Regions from separate parts of the Thermoanaerobacter sp. CM-CNRG TB177 genome, predicted to be linked through region 1. Evidence: predicted binding sites of a transcription regulator. Region 1 holds the regulator's gene; the other holds the start of a gene.
What was found. The regulator HrcA, encoded in region 1, represses chaperone genes, less so after heat shock. The targets are predictions, from matches to a motif close to ATTAGCACTCANNNNNNNTGAGTGCTAAT.
Positions count from the first base shown of each region.

Region 1 (14,957 bases):
TATCTACAACCGAATAGCGAGTTATAATGGGAATAAATTTTTTAACTCCTATCTCTGTACATTTTTGAATTATTAATTCCATTTTATCTGACTTGGGCAAACCCTGAAATAATGCAATTTCAATTGAACTTTCAGTATTCGATTGTAATTTGCTTTCTAAAAATAAAATTACTCTGTTTTTTTCTACGCCATAAATAGATGTTTGATATTCAGTAGAACCGTCAGATATTACAATTTCATCTCCTTTTTTCAATCGAAGAACATTTATTATGTGATGAGTATCTTTTCCCTCTATATAGGCAAAATTTTCTTTTATTTTTTCTTTATCAACAAAAAATTTCCTCATAATAACTCACTTTTTCCTTGATAATATTGTACACCATTCTCCTTCTTCTTTTATTTGCAATATCTCAAAAAATGGCTGTATTTTTTCCATGACTTCTTTTTTTCTACTTTTTATTATACCACTAGCTAAAAATAAGCCCTCTTCTTTTAAGTATTTAGGAACCTCTGTCGACAACTTAATTATCACATCAGCAATAATATTTGCCACTATAATGTCAGCTTTTCCGTCAAATTCATTTAATAAATCACTTTTAAATACTTTCACATTTTGTAAGTTATTTAATTCTACATTTTGTCTGGCTACTTCCACAGAAACTTCGTCTATATCCGCCGCATAAACTTCCTTTGCTCCTAATTTACTACTAGCGATACTAAGTATACCTGAACCACAACCTATATCAAAAACTATGCTTTCTGGCATCACAATTTCCTCTAAAAGTTCCAAACACATCTTTGTGGTCTCATGGGTGCCTGTGCCAAAAGCCATTCCGGGGTCTAACTCGATAATTATCTCTTCTCCTTGAGATACATATTCTTCCCAAGAAGGCTTAATCACTATTTTCTTTCCTATTTTTAGAGGCTTATAATACTGTTTCCAATTATTTGCCCAGTCCTCTTCATCCACTTCTGAAACTTTTAAGTCAAAATTTCCTATATCAATTCCAAAAGATTTAAGTTCTACAATTCTATCTTTTAAAATATTTATTTTATCTATAGTATCTGAAGCAATAGGAAAATAGGCAAAAACCTTAATATTTCCCTCTTCTTCAAAAAGAGAAGGCTCTATATAATCCCAATTATCACTTTGCGCCAACAGTTTTACATCATTAGGGTTTTTTATAACTACACCGCCAGCTCCTAATTCGTGCATGATATTTGTCACAGCCTCTTCTGCTTCTTGTGTAGTTGTAACTTGTACTTCAATCCATTTCATTCTTTTCACACCTTTAATTTAAATTTATTATCCGCCAAAAGCATCCTTCATCCTTTGAAAAAAGGATTTTGATTCTGTCGCAGTATTTCCTTCTAATTTTTTTAATTCTCTTAGCAATTCTTTTTGCTTTTCTGTCAACTTTTTAGGCACATCAATATAAACTTCTACAATTTGGTCTCCGCGTCCTCTTCCATTTATGTGAGGAATCCCTTTTCCCCTTAACCTAAACTTAGTCCCTGTCTGAGTTCCTTCTGGTATTGTAAAACTAACTGTTCCATCCATCGTAGGAATTTTTATTTCTCCGCCTAAAGCTGCATCAGCAAAACTTATAGGCATTTTCAAATGCACATTGTATCCTTCTCTTGTGAACAACTCGTGGGGCTTTACGTGAATTACAATATACAGATCTCCCCTTGGACCTCCTCTTAAGCCTGGCTCTCCTTCCCCTCTTAAGGTAAGCATTTGTCCTTCGTCTATTCCTGCTGGTATAGTAACTCTAATTTTTCTCCTCCTTCTAATTCTACCTGTTCCACCGCATTTGTTGCAAGGGTCAGTAATAATTTTTCCTTCACCATGGCACCTATGACAAGTTCTTATATTTACAATTCTTCCAAAAGGAGTATTCTGTGCAGTTCTCACTTCACCAGTTCCATGGCATACAGGACAAGTCTCCGGTTTGCTACCTGGCTTTGCCCCTGTTCCTTTACACACATCGCATTCTTCAAATCGCTCAACCTCTATCTCTTTTTCTGTTCCAAAAGCAGCCTCTTCAAAAGTTAAAGTAAGGTCATATCTTATGTCATTACCCTTTTGAGGGCCTGTTTCTGCTCTTCTCCTGCCAGTACCAAAGAAATCATTAAAAATATCGCCAAATATATCGCCAAATCCTCCAAAGCCTCCAAAATCAAAACCGCCCTCTCCAAAACCTCCTTGACCAAATCCACCTTGGCCAAAACCGCCTTGCTCAAAGGCTGCGTCTCCAAATTGGTCATATTGGGCTCTTTTTTGAGGGTCGGAGAGAATTTCGTAAGCTTCGTTTATTTCTTTAAATTTTTGCTCTGCTTCTTTATCTCCTGGGTTCAAGTCAGGATGATATTTCTTAGCAAGCCGTCTATAAGCCTTTTTTATTTCCTCTTCTGTGGCATTTCTATCTACTCCTAATATTTCATATAAATCTTTTTTAGCCACTTTCTCACCTGCCTTTCATTACGTAAATTAGAACCAGGTAAAACCTGGTTCTATATTATTTATTATCATCATCCTCCACTTTATAGTTGGCTTCATAAACATTGTCCTGTGTTGTACCTTGTCCAGCACTACCTGTATTTGTAGCTCCTCCCGTTTGTCCTCCCGCTTGTTGGTATATTCTTGTAGAAACTTTGTAGAAGGCTTGTGAAAGTTTCTCAGAAGCATTTTTAATCGCTTCTATATCGCTTCCTTCAAGAGCTTTTCTTACATTTTCTATTTCTCTATTTATTTCATCTTTTTCGGCTTGCGTCATCTTATCTCCAAGGTCTTTCATTGTTTTTTCAGCTTGATAAATGAGAGAATCTGCTTTATTCCTTATTTCGATTTCTTCTTTCTTCTTCCTATCTTGTTCTTCATACTGCTTAGCCTCATTAATCATTCTTTGTATCTCTTCTTCTGACAAATTAGTTGTAGAAGTAATAGTTATATCCTGAGATTTACCAGTACCTAAGTCTTTTGCAGAAACATGTACAATTCCATTGGCATCTATGTCAAAAGTAACTTCAATTTGAGGTACTCCTCTTGGAGCTGGTGGAATCCCTGACAAAATAAACCTTCCGAGAGTTTTGTTGTCTTTTGCCATAGGCCTTTCGCCTTGTAACACGTGTATTTCAACAGAAGTCTGATTATCCGCTGCAGTGGTAAATATCTGGCTCTTTCTTGTAGGTATTGTGGTGTTTCTCTCTATAATCTTAGTAAATACTCCACCTAAGGTCTCTATACCCAAAGACAAAGGTGTTACGTCCAGTAAGAGAATATCTTTCACTTCTCCGACCAATACTGCCGCCTGTATAGCTGCACCTATAGCCACTGCCTCATCTGGGTTAATTCCTTTGTGAGGTTCTTTACCCATTATTCTCTTTACTGTCTCCTGTACCAAAGGCACTCTTGTAGAACCACCAATGAGAATGACTTTATCAATATCAGAAGGTTTTAAACCTGCGTCGCTTAATGCTTGGTTAACAGGACCTACAGTTGATTCTACAAGGTCGGAGATTAGCTCTTCAAATTTTGCCCTTGTAAGATTTACATCTATATGTTTTGGACCTGTAGCATCAGCAGTAATAAATGGCAAGTTTATATTAGTAACCGTTGCAGAAGAAAGCTCTATTTTTGCTTTTTCCGCAGCATCTTTTAGTCTCTGCAATGCCATCCTGTCATTTCTTAAGTCAATTCCATATTCTTTTTTGAAGTTGTCAGCAAGCCAATCTATTATCCTTTGGTCGAAGTCATCCCCACCCAAGTGGTTATTGCCACTTGTAGCCAAAACTTCAAATACTCCATCTCCTATTTCCAAAATAGAAACGTCAAAAGTACCGCCACCTAAGTCGTAAACCATTATCTTTTGATTTCCTTCTTTGTCAAGGCCATATGCCAAAGCAGCAGCTGTCGGCTCATTTATTATTCTCAAAACCTCAAGACCTGCAATCCTACCTGCGTCTTTTGTAGCCTGTCTTTGGCTGTCATTGAAATAAGCAGGAACAGTAATTACCGCCTGTGTAACTTTTTCACCCAAGTAAGCTTCTGCATCAGCCTTGAGCTTTTGCAAAATCATTGCAGAAATCTCTTGAGGTGTATATTCTTTATCGTCAATTTTTACTTTGTAATCAGTTCCCATGTGTCTTTTTATAGACATTATAGTCCTGTCAGGATTTACAATTGCCTGCCTTTTTGCAACTTGCCCTACTAACCTTTCTCCTTCTTTAGTAAAAGCAACGACTGAAGGCGTAGTACGAGCTCCTTCTGCGTTAGGTATTACTACAGGTTGGCCTCCTTCCATAACAGCAACACAAGAAAAAGTAGTTCCTAAGTCAATTCCTATAACTTTCCCCATATTTTTCAACCTCCTTTTTATTTTGCTACTTTAACCAAACTTGGTCTTATTACTTTATCTTTTAGATAATACCCTTTTTGGAAAACTTCAATAATTTCATTTGGTTGTTTTCCTTCTACCTCTTCCTGCATTACAGCATGGTGCTTATAGGGGTCAAAAATCTGCCCCTCTGCTTCAATTTCTTTTACACCAAATTTATCCAACATCTTTTTAAACTGCCTGTAAATTAATTCTATCCCTTCTTTTAGAGAATTATAATCTCCACTGCTCGCCAAAGCTCTTTCAAAATTATCCATAACAGGCAAAAGTTCTAAAATTACTATTTCTTTACCATATTCTACCATTTCTGATTTTTCTTTTTCTGTTCTCTTCCTGTAATTTTCAAATTCTGCTTTCAATCTTTGTGCAATATCTAAATATTCTTGAGCTTCAGCCTCTTTTTGCTGAAGTTTTTGCTTTAATTCCTCTATTTCATCAACCGTTTGTTGCTGATGCTCTTGCTGTGTTTGTTCTTCCTCTTCAGGAGGCCCTTCCATTTGTTCATTTGATTCTAAATTATTTACATCATTTTCCTCCTCTTTGTTAATTTCTTTTTCCATCTCTTCCACTTATATCACCTCGTTATATTTCATCATTGTATATACTCGACAAAAGATTTGAAAGCTCTTTTGTCATCACATTGATTTCACTAATCAACTTCCTATAATCCATTCTTGTAGGTCCTATAATTCCTATTGTACCCACCACACGGCCATTAATCTTATAAGTAGTTTTTATTACGCTTAAATCCTTCATCTCTTCAAACTTGTTTTCGCTTCCTATTCTCACATCTATAAAATCTACTTCAGGCTCTAAAACTTCGTTCAATAACGACTTGTTGTCCAAAAGATTGAAGAAATTTTTTGCTTTGCCTAAATCCTTGTATTCAGGAAAATCTAAAATATGGGAAGTTCCATCCGCATAAATGTCTGTTTCCTGTAACTGCTTCAAGCTCAAAAGTATAGTGTTTATCAATTCGTCGGCTATAAAAGCCATCTCTCCCAACATCTGCCTTAAATCCTGTTGTAAAAACTCAAAAATATCTTTTTCACTTTTTCCGGCAATTTTCTCGTTTAACAAATTATTTAAAAACTCAAAAATAGTTCTATCTACATTTTGGCATAAATTTAGCAAGTAATTTTTTACAATTCCTGTGTCCGTCACTACTAAAAAGATCATTTTATTAGAAGCAACAGGTATAAGTTGGATTTTCTTTATTCTATCAGGGTTCAACTTTGGCATTTTAGCAACTGTAGTATGGTGAGTTATGTTAGCCAAAATTCTTGCATATTTCTTTACAATTTCATCAAATTCTGCTATTATTTCCTCGCGAGTATTATAGCTAATTGGAGGGTCATTGTTTATATAATTTCGAAGAATGCTGTCTACATAAAATCTATATCCTTTATCTGAAGGTATTCTTCCTGCGGAAGTATGAGGTTGCTCCAAATATCCCATTTCTTCTAAATCCGCCATTTCGTTTCTTATAGTAGCAGAACTTAATCCTATATTGTACTTCTTAGCTATTGTTCTCGACCCTATTGGCTCTGCCGTCATAATATAATCAGTAATAACCGCATATAGTATTTTTTTCTTCCTATCATCTAACGGCATTTTCACCACCCCATGTATTATTAGCACTCTACTCGATTGAGTGCTAATTCATGTTTTTAAAATACCACTCTTATAATTTTTTGTCAATACTCATTTAGGGCAGAAATTCTTCAAAAATGACGTTAGAGACATCAATACCCCTCTCGGTAAGTTTTACACACTCATTATCAATCTCAATTAGACCTTCTTTTAAGTATTTTTGTATTACTTTTTTGTAAATTTCAAACAAACTGATACCAAATCTTTTCTTAAAATCCTTGTCACACACTCCTTTTGTCATTCTCATTCCTAAAAACATAAACTCAGCCATTCTATCTTGTTTTGTCAACTTTATCTTTTCCTTAACTGCACTTTTTCTTTCTAAAATGCTCTTAATATAGTCTTTTATATTTTCAATATTACTATATCTCACATCCGCCATATAAGAATGGGCTCCTGCACCAAATCCCAAATAATTTTTGCATTCCCAGTATAAAATATTGTGGCGACATTCAAATGTGGGCAATGCAAAATTAGATATTTCGTAATGGTGATAGCCTTTTTCTTTTAAAAACTCTATACCCCAATGATACATTTTAAGCTCTTCTTCCTCATCAACTATAGGCAACTGACCCTTTTCATAAAGTCTGTAAAAGGAGGTGTTAGGTTCTAAAATCAAGCTATAAGTAGAAACATGCGTCGGCTGTAATTTTACTACTTCTTTTAAAGTTTCTTGCCACTCTTTAAAGGTTTGAGTAGGAAGAGCATACATAAGGTCTATATTTATATTGTCAAAGAACTTTTTCACTAACTCATAATTTCCAAAAAATTCTTCTACTGTATGAATTCTACCTATATATTTTAAAAGCCTATTTTGAAAAGCTTGAAGTCCAATACTTACTCGGTTTATCCCGTTGTCTTTATAAATTTTTAGTTTTTCTTCAGTTATAAGGCCGGGATTCATTTCAATAGTAATTTCGCAACCATCAAGTATTTTATAATTTTTAAATACAGATTTCAATATCTTCTCTATATAAGAAGGAGGCAAAAGGTTAGGGGTACCTCCTCCTATATAAACCGAAACCACATTATAATCTTTTGTAGAATTTGATTCTATTTCCATAAGTAGTGCCCGAATATAGTCGTCAAAAAGATAATCATAGCCTGCATAAGAATTAAAATCACAATAATAGCATTTTCTTTTACAAAAAGGAATGTGAATGTATAATCCTATCTCCCTCATTTTTCATCATCTAATTTCAATATTGACATAAAAGCCTCTTGAGGTATTTCAACACTTCCCACCTGTCTCATGCGCTTTTTACCTTCTTTTTGCTTCTCCAAAAGTTTTTTCTTACGAGTTACGTCTCCTCCATAGCACTTGGCAAGGACATTTTTCCTCAAAGCTTTTACAGTCTCTCTTGCAATAATCTTAGAACCTATTGCAGCCTGGATTGGGATTTCAAAAAGATGCCTTGGAATATTTTCTTTTAACTTTTCTACAATTTTTCTCGCTTTTTCATAGGCTTTATCCTTGTGAACTATCATCGATAAAGCGTCTACTAAGTCACCGTTTATTAAAATATCCAATTTTACTAAGTTAGATTCTTTATATCCTTTAAGCTCATAGTCGAAGGAGGCATAACCCCTTGTTCGTGACTTTAAAGCATCAAAAAAGTCGTATATTATCTCATTCAAAGGCATTTCATATTTTAAAAGTACGCGAGTTTGTTCTAAATATTCCATTCCTAAATATACTCCCCGCCTATCCTGGCAAAGCTCCATAACTGCCCCTACATATTGAGTAGGCACCATAATAGTAGCTTCCACAATTGGCTCTTCAATATGATCTATTTGCGTAGGAGGCGGCATTTTTGTGGGATTGTCCAAATCCAATACTTCTCCATTGGTTTTGTAAACTTTGTAAATTACACTCGGTGCAGTGGTAACAAGATTTAAGTTGTACTCCCTTTCCAACCTTTCTTGAACTATTTCCATGTGTAAAAGCCCTAAAAAGCCACACCTAAATCCAAAACCTAAGGCAGCAGAGGTGTCAGGTTCAAATACAAGTGACGCGTCATTTAACTGAAGTTTTTCTAAAGCCTCTTTTAAATTTTCATAGTCTTGTCCATCCGCAGGATAAATGCCACAAAAGACCATTGGCACTACTTCTTTATAGCCAGGAAGTGGAGAATCAGTGGGATTGTCTGCATCTGTTATTGTATCTCCTACGCGAGTATCTTTTACATTTTTTATGCTAGCAGCAATGTAGCCAACCTCACCTGCTTTAAGCTCTTCTACTGGATAAAGGTTAGGTCTAAACATTCCCACTTCTGTAACTTCAAAAACTTTGCCAGTAGAAAACATTTTTATTCTCATCCCTGGTTTAACAATTCCATCCACTACCCTTACAAAGCTTATTGCTCCTTTGTAGTTATCATAAAAAGAGTCAAAAATTAGCGCTTTTAAAGGCTTGTTTTCATCACCTTTTGGAGGTGGAATTCTATTCACAATGGCTTCTAAAACTTCTTCTATACCTATGCCTTCTTTAGCAGAGGTAAGCAAAGCATCTTCTGCGTCAATCCCAATCACGTCTTCAATTTCTTTTTTTACAAGTTCAGGATTTGCTGAAGGAAGGTCTATTTTATTTATCACAGGTACTATCTCTAAATCATGTTCTAAAGCCATATACACATTAGCAAGGGTTTGCGCCTCAATTCCTTGTGTAGCGTCTACTACAAGCAGAGCTCCTTCACATGCTGCAATGCTTCTGGATACCTCGTAAGTAAAATCCACATGCCCAGGGGTATCAATAAGATTAAGTTCATATTCATTTCCGTCTTTAGCTTTATAAATCATCCTTACAGGCTTTAACTTTATAGTAATTCCTCTCTCCCTCTCCAATTCTAAATTATCTAAAATTTGCTTATCTGTCTCCCTCTCAGAAAGAAAACCCGTTTTCTCAATAAGTCTATCTGCCAGAGTAGATTTACCATGGTCTATATGGGCGATAATACAAAAATTTCTAATATACTCCATCCTTTCTGACATTGTGTACCTCCTCAAAAATTAAAGAATACACCTCATTTCAAAAATCGGTCTTTACAATATTGGCTCAATCTACCTATGTCAATAACCGACTCCTTACCAAAAATTTTTACAATTATCTTTTCCTTATTTGAATATACGCCAAATATATTTACTTTTCTCACTCCTGTAGTAATTTCATTAAAGGAAGAATCAGCTATTACAAGCCCTATTATCATAATAACAATGTACAATAAAAGAGCAAAGATTACAAGTCTCTTTCTTCGAATTTGTTTTCTTCTCTCTTTTGTCCTTGTAAGTCTCATCTTTTACCTTCCTTTCAAAGCTTCGTAAATCTGTTGCATTTGTTCAATCATTTTATCGCAACTATATTTTTTCGCACTTTCTTTTCCCTTTACACTCATATTTTTTCTCAACTTTTCATCTTTTAAAATTTTCTCTATAGCATTTGCTAACTCTTCAGGATTTTCCTTTTCTACCAAAATTCCCTCTACACCATCTTGTATTATTTCTGGAATACCTCCCACCTTTGTAGCTATGATAGAGATACCTTCATTTAAAGCTTCAATTACAGAAATTCCAAATCCTTCTTCATGAGAAGGAAGCACAAATAAGTCAAGATTTCTCAAAAAAGAAGGAATGTCATTTCTATACCCTAGTAAAAAGAATCTGTCTTTTAAATTTAAACTCTCAATCATTTTTTGTAATTCTTCTTTAAAAGGACCATCTCCTGCTACAAAAAAATAGGCATTTATATTTTTTAAAATCGAAGCCGCTTTTATTAAATCCTGAACACCTTTAGTAGGAATAAGTCTTGCTATACTTCCTACAATAAATGAGTCTTGTGGCAAATTGAATTTTTCTTTTAAATTAAGAGTTGTTTCCTCATAAAAAGAAGTATCAATGCAATTGTACACTACCTTTATTTTGTTTTTCTCTATTTTTTGATTTACGACTAGATCTTCTTTTAATGCTTTAGAAACAGCAATAAACTGGTGGGTTTTTTTGTCTAGAACTTTTGTCAAACTTAACAGAAGTTTCTTTTTGTAAAAATTCATATTATCGTAATTTGCAAAGTTGTGGACTGTCACTACTGTTTTCACAGGCATAGCAAAACATGCAATTCTTCCTACGAATGAAGCTTTTGCCCCATGCATGTGAACAATATCTGGCTTAAACTCATATATTGCTTTTTGTACAAACCTTATTGCCCTATAGTCTTTTTTTAAACTAAGTCCGTCTCCAATGCCAACATTATATACTGCAATCCCCAACCTTTTAAGATATTCTTGAGTTTTTTCGTCAAAAGAACACAAAACAGCCACTTCATACCTATTTTTGTCTAGCAATCTCACCAGTGACAATAAATGTTTTTTTATTCCCCCTTCTGATTTTCTCACAATTTGCAATATCCTTGTTTTTTTCATGAAACCACCTTTTTAAGCCATTTCTTCAATAACAAAATGTATTAGCATAGGTCCAACAAATACCATCATTGTAGCTGACGCTACAATTCCTGAATCATTAAAAATAAGCGCAAAAACACTCCCTATAATCGTTGCTACAAAACACGTTCCAATGTAAGTATGCTTTTTAAAAATTTCCCTCAAAACTCCCACAGGTTTGAAAAAAAGAACCAGCAAAACACCTATAAGTGTCAATAACACTCTTGACCATATGGAATATTTTATGAGCTTATAATTCATCAAAAGCTTTCTTTCAAAAATTTGTAATAAAGATTTTATACCCTGGCTTTTTACTAAAGCAAAAGTTTGTCCTATGTGAGTTTGTTGAGAAACTGGTCTTAAAGAATCCAAGTAAAACAGCCCAAGAAGCATTAAAACTATCCCTATACCAATATACAATAGATTTTTTACGTTAATTTTTTTATCATATAAAAGTAACAATGCCACAGCAAAAGCTCCAAAGGCCGATATCGCACCTCCCACATTTGTGCCTATATTTGGAGCTGCAATAAAATAGAATACCAGTGCGTATATCATTGTAGTTATAGCTAAAAGCAGCTTTTTATTCGAAAAAATTTCAAAAGCCATTGTAGTAAAACATAAGACAGCTCCAATCAATATCCCCATATACTCGTTTCCTATGCCATAAAAGCGTGCTCCTCCTATGACGTCATAGCTTAAAAAGGAATTTTTCAGCAAATACTGTCCCGTTACAAGGTCAATTAATAAAACAAGGGAAGTAATCAAGCCTATTATAGCGTAGAAATAATAACCATAAGGATTAATTTCATGAATTGCAATAATTGCTACTGCTGTCAAAAATAATATTCCAACGAAACTATGGGATAAACTGGTATAATTAAACAAAGGTAGTAGCAAAAAAGCCAGAGGAATAGTAGAAACAAAAAACAACAGTGGTTTTAAATACACAGCATATTTTTTTAAAAACAGCAAAACTAATAGGCTAAAAATTAAAATTATTATCTCTAAAACTACATAAATCTTCAAAAAAATAGGCCTATAAGTGTAATTAAAAACTAGTTTATGACTTTCGGATAATAATTTGTCTACACTTCCTTTGTAACCAGAATTATAAAGGGGATGTCCCGTCAAAAAAGTGGGTATAGGAATATCAAAAAACTGTAAAATTGTCGGCATTAAATCTGTATTTGTTACAATACCCACCCTTTTTGTTGTGTCTGAAGTAACATAGCCTTTGGTAAAGCCTGGTCCAAAAAGTATTATGGGAGTTAGATAACTTTTTTGCCCCATGTCTTTAGATGGAGGAAGTGGAGTTAAGACAATGTATAAGGTGTTGGGACTGCCTTCTTTTATAATTTTACCAATAAATTCATCTGCTTTATATAAAGCCCTTTTTTTATTTCTTTCATTAATTTTATCCATTGCATACTCATGGTAATCATTCGCTCTTATCGTATCTCCTAATTGAAAAACTGTTAAGTCAGGCTTCTCTTTCATTTCTGTATATTTTTGATAAAGTACATCATAATCTGTCATAATTCCAAAAGGGCTTAAAGGGTCCCTTTTTAAGACATTGTCACTCACATCCCCAAAGTCTACTATTCCTTTTTCATCCATTACTATAAGAGGCGCATATCTTCTTCGTTCTACACCAGTATCTTCATTGCCAAACACAGCAACAGTTTTTCCATTTTGTTTTAAAAGAGTACCTAATAGACCAGGTACTATAATGTGACTTCTAGTTAGGTTATTTCTCTCAATTTGAGCAAAATCTAGATTTACTATATTAAATATTTGTGGCTTAATACCCGTATTCCTTTTGAAAATTGTAGCGGCTTGTTCTCCATTTACTATTTCAGAAGCGTTAAAATTAAGGGAAGCTTCTTCAGAACCTACAGCTCTTGTCCCACAGCCAATTGTCATATACACATTTTCAGGAGACCTACCTCCGTCGGAATTCACCGTCATAAGTCCATATGTACCATTTTCCATGAGATATTTTATATTAGGAAGGTCATTTGCAACATAGTCATTTAAATTAACTCTATCTACAATAAATATAACTATTTTTCTATTTTTCATACTATTTACTTGTCCATAAGAAAAAGTGCTACAAAGGATTAAAAACGCCAAAACCACTCCAATTATTCTTGCTACAAATTTCATAAAGAACCTCCTAAATCATTGATAATTACAGTAATTTATTTTAACCTTTTTTTTAATTAATATCAACACTCTTATCACTATAAAACAAAAAGCAGTTTTCACTGCTCAAAATCCTGTTGCTGTTTTATTACTTCATATATGGCTTTAGCCAGATATTTTGTAGTTGCAATTGCTTCCTCTAAAGTATTATAATTACTCCCTAATTCAATCAGTATCGATTTCTCAAGAAGATGCTGGTTATATTCACTATAAGGCTTTACCTGTACTCCTAAAGATAAGCCAGGATATAGCTCATTTAATTTATCACTTACCCTTTTGGCAAATTCGTAATTCTTTCTCCAATCTTCTTTCATTTCCGGTGTCCTTCTTGAACCTATAATAAAAGAAACTTTTGCTATTTTTTCTCCGTTTAAATCCATCACATATTTTTTTCTAAATTCTTGATTTTGCAAACTGCTCAAAACAGGAATAGTTTCTACCCCTGGTTTCATAACAGCACCATAGCCATCTCTATGTAAATCGATCGCCACTTTAATAGAAGGATGCTCTTTTAAAATTTTGCTGACCGTTGCAAAAGAGTTTACATAGGATTTGTCATAGTTATAATCATGGATAGTTTTATCGTGTAATACAGAGACTCCTTCTTTTTTTAGATATTCGGCAAGATAATCCCCTACTTTTGCCACAGTATAATTTAAGTCATCTGTCCTGTCATAACCGTGCTTTGCTATATATTTGTTTTTCTCTGTCGCGGCATAAGCCTCCATGGTATGAGTGTGATATATCAAAATATAGGGTTTACTATTATCTATATTTTTTAAAGCTGGTTTTTCATCTTCCTGTGTTTGAGACATGTTTTTGTCACTTTGTAAATTAGTATCAAGGAAATTCTTATTAGAAGAAGGGTTTATTTGGGCATTGTTATTCTGTATATAATTAGTACCTACCTTTTTAAAATCCACCACTGCTAAAATTGGAAGTTGAAATTTCAATATATTAATAGGATCTTTAACCTTGGCATTTAATAAAGAAGAAAAGGTTAAATCCTTTCCTGTATAGCCTTGCGATGCAAAAGCTACTTCTATTATCGGTAGGCTATAATTTATCGAAGTTACAAATAAACTCTCTAATCTATCATACTCCTCTGAAAAAGAATCACTAATTACCTGTTTATACTCATTTTTATAAGATTGTGTCATCCAATTATAAAGAAAAACGTTTATTATCACCAAAACTACAAACATTATCCTACTTATTTTTGATAAGCTATAATACCTGTACAAAAAGAAGCACCTCTCTTTGGTTTTTATATTTTATAAATATTCCATCAAGAGGTGCTTTAGTACTTTATGTTTAATGAAGTAATTGATTCATTTCCCTTTCTGTAAGACCAGGTTGCAGTGCAAGATTTATTCCTCTGGATATAATTGAAGCTATATTTCGCACCAATAAATCTATTTCTTTAGGAGTAACTACAAGATTATGTACATAAGGTGCCAAAACTTCTTGAATGAGACTGTATTTCTCTTGTTGACTCATATTCTTAAGTACTCCATAAAAAGGGCTTTCTTCTTTGGTCTGTTTTAGTAACTCTTCTGTTAAATATTCGATGGTGTCGTTAGCAATTGTTACTGCATCTACTACTGTAGGAACCCCTATGGCTATTACAGGTATCCCTAAGCTTTGCTCAGTAATTGAAAGCCTTCTATTACCTATTCCAGACCCTGGGCTTATACCTGTATTTGAAATTTGAATAGTAGTAGATAATCTCTCTAATCTTCTCGAAGCCAAAGCGTCAATTGTAATTATTAAGTCAGGTTTTATTCTGTCAACTACCCCTTTTAAAATTTCAGCCGTTTCTATTCCGGTAATCCCTAAAACTCCTGGAGAAATTGCACTGACAGACCGAATTTCATCGCCAAACTGTTGAGGTGCATATTCCTTTAGATGCCTTGTTACTACGATATTGGAAACTACACGAGGTCCCAATGCATCAGGAGTTACATTCCAATTACCTAATCCTACTACTAAAACCTGTGTATTCACTGTTAAATTAGCTATTTCTTTAATTATATCCGCCAAAATTTTCGCAACTTCTTGTTCTAAATCTAAATCTCTTTCAATGAGACCGGGGGCCTCAATAGTTATATAGTCCCCCACCGGTTTTCCCATTGCTTTTTCTCCTTCTTCATTTAAAATTTTGACCTTTGTCACCTTTATGCCATCTAGATGTTTTTCATCTACCTTTACTCCTGGAATCTCTCTTTCTTTGTATAATTCTCTCGCTTCTACTGCCAGGTCT
Region 1 is NZ_JAFCAC010000103.1:51,061-66,017, reverse strand. Features, by position in the region: gene I4N53_RS11930 (16S rRNA (uracil(1498)-N(3))-methyltransferase) at 1-346, opposite strand, end outside; gene prmA (50S ribosomal protein L11 methyltransferase) at 353-1,279, opposite strand; gene dnaJ (molecular chaperone DnaJ) at 1,307-2,467, opposite strand; gene dnaK (molecular chaperone DnaK) at 2,523-4,361, opposite strand; gene grpE (nucleotide exchange factor GrpE) at 4,379-4,960, opposite strand; gene hrcA (heat-inducible transcriptional repressor HrcA) at 4,983-6,014, opposite strand; gene hemW (radical SAM family heme chaperone HemW) at 6,109-7,236, opposite strand; gene lepA (translation elongation factor 4) at 7,233-9,044, opposite strand; gene I4N53_RS11890 (hypothetical protein) at 9,077-9,346, opposite strand; gene I4N53_RS11885 (glycosyltransferase family 4 protein) at 9,350-10,468, opposite strand; gene I4N53_RS11880 (hypothetical protein) at 10,481-12,655, opposite strand; gene spoIIP (stage II sporulation protein P) at 12,754-13,938, opposite strand; gene gpr (GPR endopeptidase) at 14,009-14,957, opposite strand, start outside.

Region 2 (5,745 bases), on a different contig from region 1:
GGGAGTATATTTACCATATGTGATGCTTTATACGATTCAGAATCTAATAGTACAATAGTTATTGATGAACCTGAATTATCCCTGCATCCAGCCTACCAAAAAGACTAATGAATGTGTTTAAGGAATTTTCCACTTTTAACTATTTAAACAACATTCTCCTTTTTGCTATTACAGTTGCCCTTCTCGTCAAAAAGATGTTGATATAAAATCCTTTCATTAGTACTATTTCGCTTAAAAACATCTATGTTTTTAAAGTATAGTATTTAATCCAAAAAGCCAACTTGAAAGAGAAATAAGAAATGGAGTATCGGTTATATTTTTTACTGCGTCATACGCATCGACAATATTATTACAAACGAGGGGTAAATCCAAAATAATACAAGAAAGACTTGGCCACCAAAATTTCAAATGGTGCGCCCGAGAGGACTCGAACCTCCGGCACGCAGTTTAGGAAACTGCTGCTCTATCCTGCTGAGCTACGGGCGCTTAAAAACTTATTACAGAAGTATTTTATCAGACAATTATAAAGCTGTCAAGGCCAAATAACTAAAAAGGGGACCAAGCTTTCGCTTAGACCCCTTTTTAATTACATCATATCCATTCCTGCACCGGGATTAGGTGTTGTATTCTTCTCTGGTATATCTACCACTACTGCTTCTGTTGTAAGTATCATTGAAGCAATTGATGCAGCATTTTGTAAAGCTGTCCTTGTAACCTTTGTTGGGTCTACGATACCTGCTTTGAACATGTCTGTAAACTCTTCCTTGTAAGCATCATATCCGAAGTGAGGATCTTTAGCAGCCTTTATTTTTTCTATTATTACAGAACCATCAACACCAGCATTTGCTGCAATTTGCCTTACAGGTTCTTCTAATGCCCTTAAAACTATTTTAGCACCTGTCTTGAAATCGCCATCTAAAGAGTCAACTACTTTTTGCACATCTTCTATTACATTTAAAAGTGCAATTCCGCCACCGGGTACTATACCTTCTTCTACTGCTGCTTTTGTAGCCGCCAATGCGTCTTCAATTCTGTGTTTCTTTTCTTTAAGCTCTGTTTCAGTCGCAGCACCAGCTTGAATAACAGCTACGCCACCTGCTAATTTTGCCAATCTTTCTTGTAATTTTTCTCTATCATAATCAGAGGTAGTTTCTTCAATCTGAGCTTTAATTTGATTTACTCTCTTCTTAATTTCTGCAGCATCGCCTGCTCCGCCTACAATTGTGGTATTCTCTTTTGTAACTTTCACTTGTCTTGCACGGCCAAGCATATCTAATCTCACATCTTTTAAGTCGTAACCTAATTCTTCTGAAATTACTTGACCACCTGTGAGTATTGCTATATCTTGTAACATTTCTTTTCTTCTGTCGCCAAAGCCAGGAGCTTTTACTGCAACACAAGTAAATGTACCTCTCAATTTGTTGACAACTAATGTTGCCAAAGCTTCTCCTTCTACATCATCAGCTATAATAAGGAGTTTTTTACCCTGTTGTACTATTTGTTCCAAAAGTGGCAACAAGTCTTGGACATTTGAAAGTTTTTTGTCTGTTATGAGTATAACAGGCTCCTCTAATACTGCTTCCATTTTTTCAGCATCAGTTACCATGTATGGAGAAATATATCCTCTATCAAATTGCATTCCTTCAACAACCTCAAGGGTTGTACCTAAAGTCTTTGATTCTTCAACAGTTATAACTCCATCTTTACCTACTTTGTCCATTGCTTCGGCAATGAGATTGCCTATCTCTTCATCAGCAGCAGATATAGAAGCAACGTGAGCAATTGATTCTTTATTATCAATAGGTTTGGATATCCTCTTTAACCCCTCAACTGCAGCATCTACAGCCTTCGCAATACCTCTTCTTAAAAGCATTGGGTTAGCTCCTGCAGCAAGGTTTTTGAGTCCCTCGCGAACCATAGCCTGAGCTAGAAGCGTTGCAGTGGTTGTACCGTCTCCTGCAACATCGTTAGTTTTTGTAGCCACTTCTTTCAAAAGCTGCGCACCTTGATTTTCAAATGGATCTTCTAATTCAATTTCTCTTGCAATGGTAACACCATCATTTGTAACCGTAGGTGAACCATATTTTTTGTCCAATACTACATTACGCCCTCTTGGACCCAATGTAACTTTTACAGTATCTGCAACTGCATTAACTCCTCTTTCTAATGCTCTGCGGGCTTCTTCTCCATATTTGATCTGTTTTGCCATTTTCAACTACCTCCTTATTCTATAATTGCTAAAATATCACTTTCTCTTAAAAGTAGATATTCTTCCCCATCCAACTTAACTTCTGTCCCGGCATACTTGGAGAAGATCACTCTATCGCCAACTTTCACTTCTAACTCTACCTTTTTGCCGTCTATGTATTGCCCTGTTCCTACTGCAACTACTTCACCTTGTTGTGGTTTCTCTTTTGCAGTACCTGGCAAAATAACTCCACCTTTTGTAACTTCTTCTGCCTGAATTACTTTGACTACAACTCTGTCTCCAAGTGGTTTTAATCTCATATACCTTATCCCTCCTCCTTTATTTATTAGCACTCAACTTATGTGAGTGCTAATCCCAATCTCTATATTAATTTAAGTAATTAAACATATCAAACTTTATTATAGCCTATTTTAGGCCATATAGTCGTATTATTTATGATTTTACCCAAATATTTTAATTTTATGCCATTATTTATTGATTTAAATTGTGTTTCTATAATTTGTATTTTTAAATAAAAAATATAGGGAAAATTTATTCCCCTTTTTCTAAGTCACTTTTTTCTTTATTAGACAAATTAACCAAACCCTGTTGCTTCAGATAATTTATCATATTATACATGTATTGCTGTTGTTCTTTTGTAAGCATAGATTTTAAATTGTTTATAGCTGCTAATTGCTGTTCAGACATACCTTGAGGGAGTAAATTTTCTTCCTTATTTGGCAATTCCTGTTCCATTTCTTCCTCATCTTTTTCTCCCTCTTTTAGGTCAACTTCTATTTCTTTTATTTCTTCGCTTTTTTCTTCTTCCTCCTCTGTTATTTCTTCATAAAAATCTCTGGTTGCTTGTTGAGATTGTTTTTTCTCCTCTTTCATACTGTTCATAATTCCTTCTGCTTTGTTTAATACCTCTAATAATTTTATATTCTTTGCAATTTTATCAGTTTCCTCTATTTTTTCTTCTGGTATTATAGGCCGTATAGCTTCATAAATATCTACTATTTTATCAAAAAAGTTATCTTTATCCTCTTCTTTTGTGTATTTTTCTAGTCTTTGTTGCAAGTTCTTTAATGCTTCGTGGAATTTTAAAAACTTATCTATTATAATTTGCTTGTCTTCTGCAATATAAGGTTTTATTGCTTTTAAAATCCCTATTTTGTCTACCTGAGTTTTGTCCATTGCCTCAATTTCTTCTTGGGAAAGATTCATTAAATCTTTTTGTATCTCAATTATCTCTGCTATTTTAGAAAAAATATCTACATAATATTGATCTCTTTTGCATAAATAGGGCTTTACGCTTTCTACAAAATTTTTACTTTTTGTTACTATTTCATACACATTAATTGTCGACTTTTTATCTTCTTGTGGTAGTAAGAACTTACCATTATCATCAGAACCTGAGGAAGGTACAGTCTCATTTTTCTCTCTTTCTACACCCATCATTTGAAATCTCACAAAAGCTACTATTAAAAGTTCTATAGCCAGTATTTTTAATAAAATCTCTCTTTGCAAAACAAATTCCCCCTATTTTTAATCTCTTACTAAATATATGAAAGGGGCTAGTCTATTATTATTAGATTTCCCGTAATTTTAAAGATTTGCGTTACTAAAATTAATACCTGTTAATAACCAAAAAAGATTCTTTGCTTTTTTTCGCGGTTTTTCTTCCTGTAAAATTACAAGTATTAAAAAGAAAAACAGTAGACTTTCAAGCTCAAATCTTACATCCAGCAGCAAAGTTAAAATTACAAAAAAGAACAACAGAGTATCTCCAGAAAAAGACATATATTATCACTCCACACATATCAAATTTATCAAATAAAAATGGCTCTATCGCAGGATAGAGCCATTCAAAATTACTTGAGTTCATTGAAGAACCAATCAAAACCGCCGTCCATTATTATTACAAGGAGTATAAAGAAGAACAACAATGTCTCTAAAGACCATACATTAAGCTGGCTTCCACCAAGCGCTAATACAAGTATCAAGAAGAAAAACAGCAAATTGCTTTGCCCAAAAACTGAACTTGTTCCTGCCATATTGATCCCCCTTTAAACAATTTTCAATACCTAATCAAGCTTTTGGTTCTTCAACAATAATCCCTGGGACAAACAACAAGATCAATAGTATGATGATTATAATCCAAAACCATCCACATCCATATCCTGCTCCACTTTTATCTACTGGCATAAATAATTTTCCTCCTTTCAAGTCTCATCCTTTTCTATGTGGGTCTTTAAAGACCTACTACATAATATGATATAACTTCATACGGTGACACTTTTTAAATTTCCACTAACAAATTTTTATATTTCACATATTGTGTTAATAGCATGAAAGGAGGTACGCTAATGAATCTTATTCCAATGTTTGCTTTTTCTAAAATAGCAAAGGAAATTTATGTATCAAATAAAATCGATAAAAGGCTTTTAAAAAAAGCATTATATTTAAGAAGTGAATGTGTTCCTGTAATTTTGTATTCCCATTTATCTTATGACATTTTAAAAGAAAAAATCGAAAAAATGGGAGGAAGTATAAAATTTGAACTACCAATCATAAAAGCCTGGTCAGTAAATTTACCTTGTGATAAATTGAAAAATTTCGCTACATTAAAAGGAATTCATTTTATAGCAGAAGACTCAACTGTTAAGCTGCAGCTTTATATTGCCACTCAAGAAATCGCCTCTCGAAATGCGAACGATTTAGGCTACTCCGGTAAGGGAGTGACAATTGCCTTTTTAGATACCGGAATATATCCTCACCCTGATTTTACCAAACCAAAAAACCGCATAGTAGCATTTCACGATGTAGTAAATGGAAAAAAGCAACCCTATGATGACAATGGTCACGGCACTCATGTAGCTGGTGATGCAACGGGGAATGGATATGCTTCTGGCGGCAAGTACAAAGGCGTAGCTCCAGAAGCCAATATAGTAGCAGTAAAAGTATTAGATGCTTATGGCAGGGGCTTATCCTCTGACATATTAGCAGGAATGCAATGGATTTTAGATAATAAAGACAAATACAATATACGAGTAGTTTCTCTCTCAATAGGTGAAACTCCTTCTCTTCCTGCTTTTTTAGACCCTTTGGTGAGAGGAGTAGATACTCTTTGGAGAAATGGATTAGTAGTAACTGTTGCAGCCGGAAACTCAGGTCCTAATTACAACACAATAACTTCCCCTGGCACCAGTAAAAATGCCATAACTGTAGGAGCAGTAGATGACAAAAGAACCTCCGACATAAGTGATGACGAAATAGCTCAATTTTCTGGAAGAGGTTCGCCTTATCTATACAAACCAGACATAGTAGCACCAGGTGTAAAAATAGTCTCTACTGCTTCAGAAAATGTACCTTTTGGTGCAGATGAAGTTACGATAAATAAAGCATATAGAACAGCAACAGGGACTTCTATGGCGACTCCAATGGCAGCAGGAGCAGCAGCTCTACTCCTTGAAAAAAATCCTAATTTGACTAATGTACAAATAAAAAATATTTTAAAATCGACAGCAATAAAAATTGACGATGCAGGTCTATGG
Region 2 is NZ_JAFCAC010000037.1:408-6,152, forward strand. Features, by position in the region: gene I4N53_RS12620 (AAA family ATPase) at 1-108, shown strand, start outside; tRNA gene I4N53_RS01990 (tRNA-Arg) at 410-486, opposite strand; gene groL (chaperonin GroEL) at 587-2,209, opposite strand; gene groES (co-chaperone GroES) at 2,224-2,508, opposite strand; gene I4N53_RS02005 (hypothetical protein) at 2,741-3,718, opposite strand; gene I4N53_RS02010 (hypothetical protein) at 3,797-3,991, opposite strand; gene I4N53_RS02015 (hypothetical protein) at 4,063-4,245, opposite strand; gene I4N53_RS02020 (S8 family peptidase) at 4,558-5,745, shown strand, end outside.
Region 2: the regulator HrcA is predicted to act here: its motif matches at 2,534-2,562, upstream of groES (co-chaperone GroES).